2 regions of the Dechloromonas aquae genome follow, and region 1 is predicted to be linked to the other one. Evidence: riboswitches for the same ligand, from Rfam matches in the RefSeq annotation. Region 1 holds a riboswitch; the other holds the start of a gene.
The links. Region 1 has a riboswitch for glycine ahead of gcvT (glycine cleavage system aminomethyltransferase GcvT). Riboswitches for the same ligand answer to the same signal wherever they lie in the genome.

Region 1 (7,272 bases):
GCGTCAGCGTGTCGTAATAGCCCATGCCGATGCAGGAACGGGCGATCACGTTCTTGCTGGCGATGGCCTTCAGTTCGGCCAGCGCTTCGTGCTCGCGCTTGGGGGCGGGCAGCGGCAGGTCGGCCGGCAGGCGGATGGCCGCCGGGACGGTCTGGTCGATCAGCTGTTCGATGCTCTCGGCGCCGATGGCGGCCAGCATCTCGGTGGCTTCGGCAGCGCAGGGGCCGATGTGGCGGTGAATGAATTCGTCGTGCTGTTCCAGCGCGGCAAGCGGCAGGGTCGAGGAAGGCGTGCTCATGGAAATTCGGTCTCGCAAGGTGGGGCGGTAAAGGTCTGGCTAAACGGCGGGCCGGCGCGGGGGCTCAGTCTGTTTGCTGTGGTCGCGGCCTGCGCGGCGGTGTTGGCGCCGGTTCGGGCCAGCCAGCGGCGGCCGGGCAGCAGGCGCGGCCTGCCGTGGCCGGAAAAATCCCGGTGTATCGGTGATGTTCACGGTCCGCCGGGACTTTTGGCAAAAATGCAGGCAAAAACGCGGGCGAAAGCGCCGGTAAAAGCCTGGGTTTAGGCGGCGTCGGCGACAGCCTGGTAGCCGGCGGCGTCGAGCAGGGCGTCGACGTCGGCCAGGTTGTCCGGCTTCAGCTTGAACAGCCAGGCGGCGTAGGCGTCGGCATTGACCGCTTCCGGCGCGTCGGCGGCGGCCTGGTTTACTTCGGTGACGGTGCCGGCAATCGGGGCGTACACGTCGGCAGCGGCCTTGACCGATTCAACGACGGCGATTTCCTTTTCGGCGGCGTAATGCGCGCCGACTTCCGGCAGTTCGACAAAGACCAGATCGCCCAGCGCTTCTTGCGCGTGGTCGGTGATGCCGATGGTGACGGTGCCGTCGTCATTGACGAGAACCCACTCGTGCGAAGCGGCGTACTTGAGGTTGGACGGGACGTTGGACATGGTTTTCTCCTGAATGGGTGAGATTTTGTGCAAGCCTTGCGAGCTTATTGAACCGCTTTGCCGTTGCGGGCAAAGACCGGCTTGGTGACCTTGGCCTTGAGCAGTTTGCCACGGATATCGACGCTGACTTCGTCGCCGATCTGCACGCCGAGCGGCAGGCGGGCCAGCGCAATCGACTGTTGCAGCGTCGGCGAGAACGAGCCGGAGGTGATTTCGCCGTCGCCCTGGGCGGTGACCACCTTCTGGTGGCCGCGCAGCACGCCCTTGTCGAGCAGGATCAGGCCGAGGAACTGCTGTTTCTGGCCATTTGCGGTCAACGCCGCTTTACCGACAAATTCGCGGGCGTCTTTCATCGCGACGGTCCAGGCCAGACCGGCGTCGAGCGGCGAAACCGTCTCGTCCATGTCCTGGCCGTAGAGATTCATCCCGGCCTCCAGGCGCAGGGTGTCGCGGGCGCCGAGACCGCAGGGGGCGACGCCGGCATCCTTCAGCGCATTCCACAGGCCTTCGGCCTCAGCGGCCGGGAGCATGATTTCGTAGCCGTCTTCGCCGGTGTAGCCGGTGCTGGCGATGAAGTACTGGTCGACTTCGGCGGCGAAGAAGGCCTTCAGCCCTTCGGTCGCGGCCTTGGCCTGCGGCAGCACCTGCCAGACCTTGGCGCGGGCGTTCGGGCCTTGCACGGCGATGATGCCGAGATTGTTTTCACCGTCGCGGCGCTGGCTGATGCTGACATCCAGCTTCCACTCGGCGGCCTTGGCCTGCATCCAGGCCAGATCCTTCTCGGCGGTGCCGGCATTGACCACGATGCGGAACTTCGTGTCAGTCAGGAAATAGATGATCAGGTCGTCGATCACGCCGCCGGCGTCGTTGAGCATGGCCGAGTAGAGCGCCTTGCCGGAGACGGTCAGCTTGGCGACGTCGTTGGCGACCAGGCGCGAGAGGAAGGCGCGGCAGTCGGCGCCGACCAGATCGACCGGGCACATGTGCGAGACGTCGAACATCCCGCAATCATTACGCACGGCGTGGTGTTCCTCGATCTGCGAGCCGTAATTGACCGGCATGTCCCAGCCGCCAAAATCGACCATCCGGGCATTGAGCGCGCGGTGCGCGGCGTTGAGAACCGTTTTCTTCAGCATATCCATCCTTTCGCGGCCTGAAAAAGCCATTTGGGAAACGAAAAAAGGGGTGAAACGGAAACATCCGGAGCAAGCCGGATCTTTTCGTTTCACCCCTCTGTCCTCGATACCTGAGAGATTTGCCCCATCGGTGGGCGCTGTTGACGCCGCTCTCCAGAGTTTTACCGGCATGCCGGCAGTTGTGCGGTCCTTTTGCCTGAGCGTTTTCGGGTGAAATTGCGCCTTCGGCGGCGGTTGACCGTGGCGGTCTCCGCGCTCTCCCACAGAACGGGGCGCACTATAGCGGCAAAGCCGGGGGAGGGCAACCGCCCGCGCAGGCGGAGCTTGCCCGAGCACAATGGCCAGTGGCGGGCAGGGAAAAAACAGCGACTTTCACGGTCGACCGTGGCTGTCGGCCAAATTTTGCCAAAGTGATGGCCCGGCTGACGTGCGCTGTCCTGCGCACGCATTTGTAATAGACTGGCGGCATTGTAAAGAGCGGGTGGCCGGTTTCGTGGCCCCCGGAACAGAGGAGTGATCATGCAAGCGACAGCGTTGTCTCCGTGCATCATTACCGACAAGGTTGCGGCATCCCGCGATTTTTATCTGCGCCACTTTGCCGCCCGGGTCACCTTCGATTGCGGCTGGTACGTCAATCTACAGTTCGGTTCCGGCGCCTCGTTGCAGTTCATGGCGCCGCAGCCGGAGCAGCCGCCATGCAACCCGGCCGGGTTGACCTACAACTTCTGCGTTGCCGATGTCGATGCCGAATTCGCTGCCTTGATGGCCTCGGGCCTGACGCCGGTGGTACCACTCGAAGATCACCCCTGGGGTGACCGCGGTTTTGCCGTGCAGGACCCGAATGGGGTGGTTCTCTACATCTATTCCGAGCGCGAGCCGGCGGCGGAATTCAAACCCTATTTCCGCGACTGAGTGCAGCGTTTGCGGCATGGTTTACGGTCACTGGCCCGTATGCCGTTTTCCCCTTGGGGAGCGTTGGTGGCGGCGGGCTAGGCGATGTCGAAGAGACGCTCGAAGTTGGCGATCTTGAGGATGCCTTTGACCTTGGGGGGGCTGTTGATGATCCTGATTTTGCGCGGCAGCTTTTCAGCCGCAGCCCGCAAAGTCAGCAGCAATCCCAGCGCCGAACTGTCGATGTAGTCGAGTCCGGCGAAGTCGAGCGTTACTTCGGCGATCTGCTCGTTCAGCAAACCCTGAAATGACTTCCTGAATTCGCCGTGGGCCAGGAAAGTAAAGTGACCGGCGATCCGGATGGTCAGTTGGTGATTGCTGACCTGGCTGGAAATGTCGATTTTCATGGTGAGGGGGGAGTGGGTTATTCCAGGTCGGGAAAGATTTTTCTGACTGCAGCGAGCAGGGTGTCAATCCGGAATGGCTTGATAACGTAGCCATTCACCCCGAGGGCCAGTAATTCCTTGACCAGTTGGGGGTCGCCCTCGGCTGTGACCATGATGATGGGAATGTCCTTATGCCTGGCCCGGATTGCGGTGACCAGTTCGCTACCATTCATGCGCGGCATGTTCCAGTCACAGAGGACCAGATCGAAGCGTTTTTTTGCCAGCCAGTCGAGTGCGACCCGGCCTTCGCTGGCGCCCATGACTTCAAAGCCGTGGTTTTTCAGAGTCAGCATCAAAATGTGGCGAATGACGTTCAGGTCGTCAACGATCAGGGCGCGCAGTGGCCGCTGTTTCATCTGTTCGCACTCATGGCTGTTCGGGCGCCTGTGGGGCCGATGGAAGGAGCTCGGGTTTGACTTCGATTCCCAGCATGGAAAAGACCGCGCGCGCCGTGCTGACAAAATCGCGCATGGTTTCGGTAATGAACTCCTGCTTGAATTCGGCCTCGCAGGCGGCAGAAATGATCAGCGAACCGTCGCTCTCCTTGAGTACCCAGCCACGATCGATCAGCAGCCGAATCTTGCGCCGGGCGGTTTCCTGCGGGATGCCGAGGTACTGGGCGATCGAGTAGGTGTTGCACTTTCGCAGCAACTGGCTGCGGCTGCCCCCCTTCGTGGTGCATCTCCAAAGGGTGGATTACTCATTTTGGGGGTGGCTGAATGTGCTGCCGCTGGCCCCCGGTATTTGCGCCATTCGTCGCGGCTGCCGGCTGCCGGGGATGCCCGGACCTTCGTGATAAAATAAACCTTTGCCCTGCCGTGATTTTTCCGTGACGCCTGCCAATTTCGATTTCCATTGTCATTCGACCGCTTCCGACGGTTTGCTGCCGCCGGGCGAGGTGGCGCGTCGGGCGGCGGCCAATGGCGTCGATTGCTGGGCGCTGACCGATCATGACACGCTGGGCGGGCTTGCCGAGGCGGCGACTGCCGCTGCCGATTGCGGGCTGGCCTTTGTGCCGGGGGTGGAAATTTCGATTGAGTGGCGGACCACGCCGATTCATATCGTCGGTGTCGGCTTCGATCCGGCGCATCCGGATTTGTCCGGCGGACTGGAGGCTTTGCGCCTCGGGCGGGTCGAGCGGGCGCGGCGGATGGGCGAAGCCCTGGCGGCAATCGGTATCCCCGGCGTCTACGAAGGGGCACTGCGCTATGCCACCAATCCGGACCTGATTTCGCGTGCACATTTTGCCCGCTACCTGGTTTCGATCGGCATCGCCAAGGATGTTGGCGGTGTGTTCCAGTATTACCTGACGCCGGGCAAGCCGGGCTATGTCGATCATCGCTGGGCGACGCTGGAGGAGGCGGTGGGCTGGATTACAGCAGCCGGCGGCGTGGCGGTGGTGGCGCATCCGGGGCGCTACAAACTGTCCGGAGGCGACATGCGGCGCTTGCTCGATGACTTCAAGGCGCTTGGCGGGCAGGGGATCGAAGTGGTCAGCGGCAGTCACTCGCCTGACCATGTGCTGCATTTTGCCCGGTTGGCCCGGCACTACGCTTTCCACGCATCGCGCGGATCGGACTTTCATGGGCCGGAAGAAAGTTATGTCGACCTTGGTCGCGTCGCTCAATTGCCGCTTGATCTGAAGCCGGTCTGGCGCTTGTTCCGCTAGCTGCAGTACCGGTTGCTGTGTCGCATTTGTCGATCTCCGTATAAGCTTCTGGGTTTTCCTCTTTTACCTATTCCCGTTCAATGGCCCGCGTCGTCAATATCCATCCTGAAAATCCGCAGCCGCGCCTGCTGGTGCAAGCCGTCGAATTCATTCGCAACGGCGCGATCGTCGCCTTGCCGACCGACTCCTGCTATGCGCTCGGCTGCCATCTCGGCGACAAGGATGCACTCGACCGGATTCGCCTGATCCGCCAGATCGACGACCGTCACCATCTGACGCTGATGTGCCGCGATCTTTCCGAAATCGCCAACTATGCCCGCGTCGATAACGTCCAGTATCGGCTGCTGAAGGCGACGACGCCGGGTTCCTACGTGTTTATCCTTGAAGGCTCCAAGGAATTGCCGCGCCGGGTGATGCATCCCAAGCGCAAGACCATCGGCCTGCGCATCCCCGATCATCCGGTGGCGCTGGCCTTGCTTGCCGAATTGGGGGAGCCGCTGCTGACCTGTACCTTGCATTTGCCGGGCGACGAGGCGCCGCTGACCGAAGGTTGGGAAATTCAGGATCGCCTGGAGGATCAGATCGACTGGATTCTCGATGCCGGACACTGCGGCACCGAGCCGACTACGGTGATCGACCTGAGCAGCGGTACCGCCGAGCTGGTGCGGGCCGGGCGCGGGCCGTTGGCGCCGTTCGGACTGGAGTAATTTGCAATGGACTTCGATGCGCTGATCCAGATGATTGCAGTTGCCGCGTTGCCGGTGATTTTTGCAATCACCCTGCACGAAGCGGCGCATGGCTACGCGGCACGCCATTTTGGCGATCCGACAGCCTGGCAGCTGGGGCGGATCAGCCTCAATCCGCTGCGCCATATTGATCCGCTTGGCACCATTGTCCTGCCCCTGGCGATCCTGCTGTTTTCCGGCGGGTCCTTCCTGTTCGGCTACGCCAAGCCGGTGCCGGTCGACTTTGGTCGCCTGCGCCAGCCCAAGCGCGACATGCTGTGGGTTGCGGCAGCCGGGCCACTGGCCAACCTGTTCATGGCGCTGTGCTGGGCTGCCTTGCTCAAGCTGGCCTGGGTCATGCCGGAGCACGCATTTACCTTGCCGCTGACCGAGATGAGCAAGATCGGGATCGTCACCAATTGCGTTCTCATGGTCCTCAACCTGCTGCCGCTGCCGCCACTTGACGGCGGGCGGATTGCGGTCAGCCTGCTGCCGCATGCGCTGGCCTGGCGTTTTGCCCAGTTGGAGCGCTGGGGCTTTCCGATCCTGTTACTGTTGTTGTTTACCGATATTCTGGGTGCGATCATGAATCCGCTGGTGCGCTTTGCCGCGCGCGGCATCGAGTCCTTGTTCGGACTCTACTGAATCCGCCTTTCCATTTCCGGGTTTTTCGCTTTTTTACTTTTCGACCGAATTCATCATGTACGCAGAACGAGTCCTTTCCGGCATGCGCCCCACCGGCGCCTTGCACCTCGGCCACTATCACGGGGTGCTCAAGAACTGGGTCAAGCTCCAGCACGAGTATCCCTGCCTGTTCTTTGTCGCCGACTGGCACGCGTTGACTACCCACTACGACAATCCGCAGGGGATCGAGAAGTCGTCAATGGACATGTTGATCGACTGGCTGGCGGCTGGCGTCGACCCCAACAAGGCGACCCTGTTCATCCAGTCCAAGGTGCCCGAGCACGCCGAACTGCATCTGCTGATGTCGATGATGACGCCGCTCGGCTGGCTGGAGCGGGTGCCGACCTACAAGGACCAGCAGGAAAAGCTGGCTGGCAAGGACCTGACCACCTACGGCTTCCTCGGCTACCCGCTGCTGATGAGCGCCGACATCCTGATCTATCGCGCCGACAAGGTGCCGGTCGGCGAGGACCAGATTCCGCACGTCGAATTCACTCGCGAACTGGCTCGCCGCTTTAACCACATGTACGGCCGCGAACCGGGTTTCGAGGATAAGGCCAAGGAAGCAGTCAAGAAGCTGGGCGGCAAGAAGGCGCGGCTCTACGAGGAATTGCGCACGCGCTTCCAGCAGAACGGCGACAAGGAGGCGGTCGAGCAGGCCAAGGCGCTGCTCAACGAAATTCAGCATTTGTCGGCAGTCGACCGTGAGCGGCTGTTCGGCTATCTCGAAGGTACCGGCAAGATGATTCTGGTCGAGCCTGGCTACCTGCTGACCC
Region 2 (7,272 bases), 490 kb from region 1:
TGGGATGCCTTCGAGTCTCTGCCATCACAGACCCGCCCGCAACGCGGTGCGAAACCGGCGAAACGATTGACTGCGCTGGCACATGAATTGGCGTCCGATGACATCCTTCCTCGCGCAGGCAGACAGGCTCATGCCGAGATGCATAAGGCGCTGGACACTTTTCAGGAAAGTCAGAAAGAGAAGATTGAGGCAAAGCGCAAATCGGTGATGACCGTGGATGGCAAGACGGTAATCGCCGACATGAAGGGCAAGGCAAAGAGCTTTGACGATTTCTGGGAAGACGCCGATGTAGCGGTGATTGACGATGCCTTTAGGCGCGCGGCACGCATTTTCAGCCCGGACATTGCCCGTACCTACGTCGAGCATCTGGCGAAGAAAGTTGCAAGCGTTGACGACGACCCCGAGGAATTCTTGGAGGCCATCGTGGAGGCTCGTGTCACCGTAGCTGGCCTCGGGCTGGTTACAGAGGTGCAGGCTTACTTTGATGCAGAGGCTGACAAGCTGGCAAAGGCGTGGCTGACGGCTTATGCATCACAGATCAAGGTGCTCAGCGACGACAGGAAAGAATCTTATCGGCAAATCATCGAGATGAGCACCGAGCCACAGAGTGTCAATTTGGCAAAACCCGAATCCCGCTACGAGGCAACCAAAGCACGCGAAAACGACAAGGAAATTGCCTTCCCAATCTGGAAGAACCATCTGCTTTGCGACAAGGATGGGAAATACCCCACTGAGTTTAAGAGCAGTTGGGAGCCCGCTGTTATTGAGGCAGAGATGAGGCGCACCGGCTTCCAATTCTGGTATCGGAATCCACAACAGCCGGGGCAGTCATCGCTAGGTATCGCCTACGTGGAGGATGAGCAATACCAAATCGTTCGCCCCGACTTTATCTTCTTCGCCGAGCAGGACGGCAAGGTAGTGGTGGATTTAGTCGATCCTCATGGCTTGCACTTGGCTGATGCCCTTCCAAAGCTGAAGGGGCTGGCAACCTATGCTGAACTCTATGGCGGTGCTTACCGGCGTATTGAGTCCGTTGCAGAAGCGTGTGGCAAGTTGCGTGTGCTGGACTTGAAGCGCCCTGATGTGCGCCAAGCTATCAAGGAAGCAAGCAGTGCGAAGGGGCTATACGAGGGCACGTGGGCCAGCGACTATGACTGAACGGCAGTTAAACGGTGTGCTGCCGCCATAGCCTAGCTGCTGGCTCAATGTCAGCAAAGGCCGAGCTCTTTGAATAGCCTCTACGGCCGCTTTCTGGGCTAAGCAGCTTCCTCAATGGCAGCGATCGGGTCAAGCATCATTCCGGGCAGTGTGGGCTTTTCGGTTCATCTCCGCCAGCCTGCAGAGTTCGGCGCCCTTTTAGTAAATTCGTACATCCGGTATCGCCCCCGCCAACACTCCCACAAGCCCGTTACTGCTTCAGCTTCGTCGAGTACTGAGTCCAGCCCAGTATTGGGCGGCAGCTTTGTTGCAGGCGCGGGTGAGGGTCGGTTTTTCTCATCAAAGACTGGATGATCAGCTGTTTGTTAAACCTAACTTGCAAAAGTTTTAATAAGGAATGCTTTGTTAAAGCTTTCCCCTGGCCTGATTGGCTGGATGGCCGCTGGAAGCCTCCCCAGGCAGGGTGCTGCAAGCCGGCGGAATGCGGTACCCTGCAGCCCTTGCTGAGTCGTGGCGGCGGTTTTTTGCTTCTGCCACGGTCGACCGTGGATTTGACGTTTTTTTCTGCCGACTGCGCGGTCGGTGGCGGGAGGAGAGCGCGATGGATGTCTTGAGTGACGAGCAGCGGCTGCAGTCGGCAAAAACCCTGACCACGGTGTTGTATGCCTTGTACGCGGCTTCCTGCCTGTTCGGGGTGACGGCGGTGGTGGCGATCATCGTCAATTACGTCAAGCGCGACGATGTGCTCGGGACTTATCTCGAAAGCCATTTTCGCTGGCAGATTCGCACCTTCTGGTTCGGGCTGCTGTGGATGGCTGTCGGCTGGCTGACTTTCATCCTGCTGGTCGGCTGGCTGGTGCTGGCGGCCAACGGCATCTGGCTGATCTACCGGGTCGTCAAGGGCTGGCTCTACCTCAACGACGGCAAGCCGATGTACCCGTAGCCCGCTGCCGGCTCAGGCGGGCCGCTATTGCGTGGCGCGGCTTGGGTAGTGGGGCAAGGGTGGCGGTGCGTTCCGGCATCGCTTTTTTGTTTGCCGGAACGATGCCGGGGCTGCGCCTTGCCGAACGGCAGCGGCGGCCAAGGTGGCGTGCCTGGCCGGGGTGTTTGCCGGGTTGGCCTGCCCGGCGCCGGCTTGAGCCGGTTTTACTCCCAGCGTTGCGCGTAGCTGAAGGTCGGCAGCCGCCAGGCGCGGTGTAGCGCCAGCATGCGGAAGCTGAAGCCGGCGGCAAAGCAGAGCAGGACATTGCCGTTGCGCTCCAGTCCGAGGGCTTGCAGCGCCAGAAAAAGCAGGCAGACAGCCAGCGAGACGCTGGCGTAGAGTTCGCGGCGGAAGACGACCGGCACCTGGTTGCACAGCACGTCGCGGATCACGCCGCCGCTGATGCCGGTGAGCATGCCGGCCATGACCGCGATCAGCGGCGAGTAGCCGAGTTTTTGCGCGATGCTGCAGCCGATCAGCGAAAAGGCGACCAAGCCGAGCGCATCAAGGCTGAGGAAGAGATGCTTGAGGTGATGCAGGTGGCGGGCGACCAGCGGCGTCAGCAGGCCGGCACCTAGCACCAGCGCGACGTATTCCGGGTGCTGCGTCCAGCCCACCGGAAAATTGCCGAGAATCACGTCGCGCAAGGTGCCGCCGCCAAGCGCGGTGACAAAGGCAATGACGGCGACCCCGAAAATATCCATTTGCCGGCGCCCGGCGGCCAGGGCGCCGGAGATCGCCTCGGCGGCAATCGCAATCAGGTAGATGCCGGGCAGGATGTCGACCGTGGTCAGGGGGGCGAGGGCGGTGACGACGGCGCCGGAGGGCGACCAGGGAAAGGCAAGGACGGGCATGGCAGGGCTCACAGGTCAGGGCCGGCCGCAATCGCGGTGCCGGCAGCAGGGTGGTGCTTCTCCCCCTGTCCTTTTACCTGAGAGTTTCGGCACCAGGTGCCTGCCCCTTCGGTGAGTCCCGCACCGCAGCGGCGGCCGGCTTCTCTCCAGTTAGCGTAACGGTCCTGCGGTTCCTGAGCCTGAGCGATTATGGGAGTTTGCGCCTTCGGCGGGGCTGTTGCAGCCCGCTCTCCCGCAGAGGCGGCGATTATCGGCAAACGCGGCGAGCCGCGTCAAGCGGGGAAGGGCGCAAGGTCGATTTGTCAGAATTGGTGCTTACTGCCATTGCTGGCGGTCAGTTTTGACCGGGGGCGGGTAAAAGCCGGCGGCCAGGGGCGGGAAAGAAAGCTTTGTTTTTTGTTTTGTTAAATTTAATCAATGGGTTGTGATTGTGTTCTTGATTCTGGCATGGCTTGTGCAAAAGGCTGGGGGTGGTTTGTGTTTGATCCATCACTCAACGACAGAAACAGGGAGAACGCATCATGGCATGGGAGTTGTTGCTGACCTCGGATATCGGCTTGCTGAGCTTGTTTACCATCGTCTTCATCCTCGGGATGGCGTGGTACATCGGCGGTTATGCGCTCAAGCACATGAAGGAAGACGCCGCCAGGAATTCCGGCGCCGGGCCGCTCACTCGCTGAGCGGCGCACGGTAAAGAACGACCGATCCCCCTTGGTCGTCCAAAGGAGGGCGACTTTCGGTATCTGCTGTGCTGCGGGCTTCCCCCGCGTGCCTACTCCTCCCAGGGGCACGCGGCAAGCATCCCCCGCTGGCGAAGCGACTGAGCACAGCCGATCCGGAGTCGCCCGGCCTTTCCCGGGAGGGGATCAGAGGGAAAAATGCCCGTTGTCACGGTCGACCGTGACAACGGGCATTTTCTGTTTTCCGGTGTTCCGGTTGGCGGTTCTGAGCGGAGTGCCGGATACGCCAAGCAGCATCAGCGTGTTGTAGTCATAGGCGGAATCGATTGCGCTGGTCGGGTATTCGACGCTGTTGTCGCCGTGCAGGATGAAGCCGAGATCGGCGGGCAGGGTGTCGCTGGCACTGCCGTTGCTGCCGCCATCCCCGCCTGTCAGCGTGGTCGAGCCGGCCGGCAGGTTGACGCTACTACATTAGCGTTGGCCGTTGGGGAACTATAGCTCCCCCGGGGAAAGACAGTGTGTCTTGACCATAACTTACTGACCGGATGGGGAAAACAGTCGTTTGTCATAATTCCGGGTGGCTGCTCAGGCCTGGCGTTTGCTCGCCGGGCGCTTGCTGCTGCGCGGTTTCTTGTCGCTTTCGCCGGCGGCCTTGGCCGGGATGCGGGTCGGGTCGACCTGCTCCAGCCAGATCAGGGTGTCGATGTAGGACATGAAGCCCTGCAGATAGTCCGGGGCGACCTCGCGCATCACTTGCAGGCTGCGCAGCACCAGATGCTGCGAGTTCATCGGGCCGGCGTTTTCCGGGGCCTGGGCCAGGGTTTGCGTCAGTTGCTGTTCGGTGCTGAGGCGTGACCAGGCGTCGCGGAAATAGGCCACCGCCTTGAGTTCCGGTGCGGCGGTGCTTTGGCCGATGGGCAGCGGCGCGCTGCTTTTTTCGCTATTTCCACGGTCGACCGTGGAAATACGGGATTTTTGCTCGGCAAAGGGGAGGTCAGGCAAGGCCTGCTCGCCGATGTAAGCCAGCAGTTCGGCGAGCGGGCTGGCGGGTTCGGCCACGGCCGTTGCGCTGGCGGCCGGAGGGGGCGCCGTCGCGGCCGCTTGCATTTGCTCGATTTGCGCCGTCAGCGCTTGCAGGCGGGCCTGCAGTCGTTCCTGAACGATGCCTGGCTGGGCTTCGGCAAGACGGCTCAGCGCCTGGCGGCGGGCATAAGGCAGCGGGGCCAGCCGGGCCGCCGGGTTGTCTGGTGCTGCCGTCGGGGCCTGGGCGAAGACCTCGGCAGGGCTGTCGCCGGGGGCCGGAGAGGGCGCGGCGAACGAGGCTGTGGCTAGGGCTTGGGTGGCTGATTCAGTGGTCGGGGCAGCCGGTGAATGGTCTGCTGAGTTGGCTGCTGAATCGGTCGCTGAGCTTGCAACCGAGTTTGTCGCTAACTCGGCTGGCAAGCCGGCCGGCCGTGCTGGCGGTGATTCTGCCTGGGGTTCAGCCATGGTTCGGCTTCTCGCTCGGGCTCGATTTGGGTACCGGCGCCATTTCGACCCGGCGGTTTTTGGCCCGCCCCTCGGCGTCGCTGTTGGCGGCGACCGGCTGCTGTGCACCGAAGGCGGCGGCAAAGATCGCGTCGGCCGGCACGCCTTCCTCGATCAGCGTGCGGGTTACGGTCAGCGCGCGCTGGGCCGAGAGCTCCCAGTTGTCGGCAAATTTGCTGTTGCTGCCGCGCACCGGCATGTCGTCGGTGAAGCCGCTGACCATCAGCATCTGGCCGCTGGCGCCCAGGTAGGCGGAAATTGGCGCAGCCAGGCCTTTCAGCACCTGCCGGCCTTCCGGCTGCAGGTGGTCGGAATTGAGCGCGAAAAGCACGTTGCCGCTGATCCCGATCTTGCCGTTGGCGAGGGTCACCCGGCCCGAGGCCAGTGGCCCGGCCAGCGCCTTTTCCAGCGCCAGGCGACGTTGTTCTTCCTGCTGGCGCTTGGCGATTTCGGCTTCCAGGCTGCTCACCAGCTCCAGCTGCACGCCGAGCACGCCGACCAGGATCAGCACGAAGGCGCCGAGCAGGCCGGACATCAGGTCGCCGAAGACCGCCCAGACCGGCGTCGCCTCCAGTGCGTCGGATTCGTGGCCGCTATCGATGCCCTGCATGCTCAGGCCTCGGCGTTGAGCGCAGCGGTGCCGCTGGCCACGCGTTGCAGGTCATCGACCATCTTCTTCTGCGAGAGGATGCTGAGGTCGATGATTTCGCGGGCCTGCGCGACGTAGTAGGCAAGTTGCTCGTCGCTGCGGGTCAGCGACTTGGCCAGCGCGCCTTCGATCCGCTGTAGCGTGCTCATCATCTTGTCGTTCGATTCGGCAAAGCGGTTCACCGCGCTGTCGAAGGCAGCGCCCAGGCTGGCCACTTCGAGCGCGCCGCCGGCGATGCCAGCGCCGATCTCGACCAGCTTGCCGGCTTCGCTGCCGACCTGTGCGGCGAATTGCTGGCCGCTGCGTTCGAGCAGCCCGGCGGCGGCGCTGACCAGCCCGTCGATGGCGGTGCGTTGTTCGGTCGAGGCATGGTTGATCGCGTCGAGCAGGCTGCTCAGGGTTTCCATGATCCGCGTCCGCTCGGCGAGCAGGCTGTTGTCGCGGGCGATGCTCGCCGACAACTCCTGGCGTAGTTGGCCGATCACCTCGGCGGCAGCCTTGGGTGCTTCGGCGGCGGTCTGCATCAGTCGGGTGACTTCGCCGATGGTGGTTTCGCTTTGCGCCTGCGTCGCAGCGATCAGTCGCTGCGCTGTTGCGTCCAGGGTCTGCGTCAGCTGCAGTTGCTGTTGCCGCGCGGTTTCGCCATGGCTTTCCCATTGGCCGGCGAGTTGCCCCGCCAACTGGCCGATGGCTGCGCTGATCTGCTGTTGGCGGCTGGCTTCGCCGGCTGCCCAGTCCTGCTGCCAGGTGGCTTGCTGGTTCTGCAGTTCCCCGAGCAGCGCCGCGCAGCGTTCGGCAAAACTCGCCGCCAGCGCGCTCTGGGTCTGGTCAAGGCTGGCGCAGAGGCGGTCGCTGGCCGCCACGTGCCGCTCCAGCGCGCTGTTCCAGGTGTTGCTGACCTGCGCGGCGGTGGCGGCAAAGTGCTCTCCGATGCCGGCTAACTGGCCGGCGATCTGTTCGCCGAGTGCCAGTTGCTGCGCCTGGCCGCTGTCGATCAGCGCGCCGTGGCGGGCGAGCAGTTCATCCTTGAGCGCGCGCTGGCTGCTGGCGACGGCTGCGAGCAGGGCTTCCGCCTGCTGGCCGAAGCGGCTGCTGAAAGCCAGTAGCGTGGTCGCGAGTTGTTCGCGGTTGTGCGTGTGGTCTTCGCTTTGCGCGGCCAGCGCCGTTTGCCAGTGGTTTGCCAGCTGGCTGACGGTGGTGTCGAGGTGGCTGCTCAGTGCGCTGAGGTGCCGGTCGAGGCTGGCAGCCAGCTGCTGCTGGCGTTCGGCGGCGGTACTGGCGAGCGCCGCGTGGGCGCTGCCTACTGAGTCGAGCAATGCCGCGCTACGCCCGGCGAAGCTGGCAACGATCTGCTCGACGCTCCGTTCCAGGCCGTCGCTCAGCGCCGCAAACCGCTCGCCCAGGCGCTCGGCCAGCGCCTGC

Region 2: another riboswitch for glycine. It lies ahead of VX159_RS08545 (trimeric intracellular cation channel family protein); the one in region 1 lies ahead of gcvT (glycine cleavage system aminomethyltransferase GcvT).

The regions. Positions count from the first base shown of each region.
Region 1 covers NZ_CP144212.1:1,383,748-1,391,019, forward strand. Annotated here, with positions in the region: gene gcvP (aminomethyl-transferring glycine dehydrogenase) at 1-298, opposite strand, end outside; gene gcvH (glycine cleavage system protein GcvH) at 559-945, opposite strand; gene gcvT (glycine cleavage system aminomethyltransferase GcvT) at 990-2,081, opposite strand; glycine riboswitch at 2,169-2,248, opposite strand; glycine riboswitch at 2,256-2,354, opposite strand; gene VX159_RS06280 (VOC family protein) at 2,601-2,993, shown strand; gene VX159_RS06285 (STAS domain-containing protein) at 3,071-3,379, opposite strand; gene VX159_RS06290 (response regulator) at 3,397-3,774, opposite strand; gene VX159_RS06295 (hypothetical protein) at 3,785-4,069, opposite strand; gene VX159_RS06300 (3',5'-nucleoside bisphosphate phosphatase) at 4,248-5,087, shown strand; gene VX159_RS06305 (L-threonylcarbamoyladenylate synthase) at 5,168-5,794, shown strand; gene VX159_RS06310 (site-2 protease family protein) at 5,801-6,457, shown strand; gene VX159_RS06315 (tryptophan--tRNA ligase) at 6,513-7,272, shown strand, end outside.
Region 2 covers NZ_CP144212.1:1,873,325-1,880,596, reverse strand. Annotated here, with positions in the region: gene VX159_RS08555 (DEAD/DEAH box helicase) at 1-1,158, shown strand, start outside; gene VX159_RS08550 (DUF4870 family protein) at 1,760-2,101, shown strand; gene VX159_RS08545 (trimeric intracellular cation channel family protein) at 2,305-2,919, opposite strand; glycine riboswitch at 3,152-3,239, opposite strand; gene VX159_RS08540 (DUF3149 domain-containing protein) at 3,516-3,674, shown strand; gene VX159_RS08535 (hypothetical protein) at 3,873-4,172, shown strand; gene VX159_RS08530 (DUF2894 domain-containing protein) at 4,260-5,162, opposite strand; gene VX159_RS08525 (OmpA family protein) at 5,155-5,811, opposite strand; gene VX159_RS08520 (DUF802 domain-containing protein) at 5,814-7,272, opposite strand, start outside.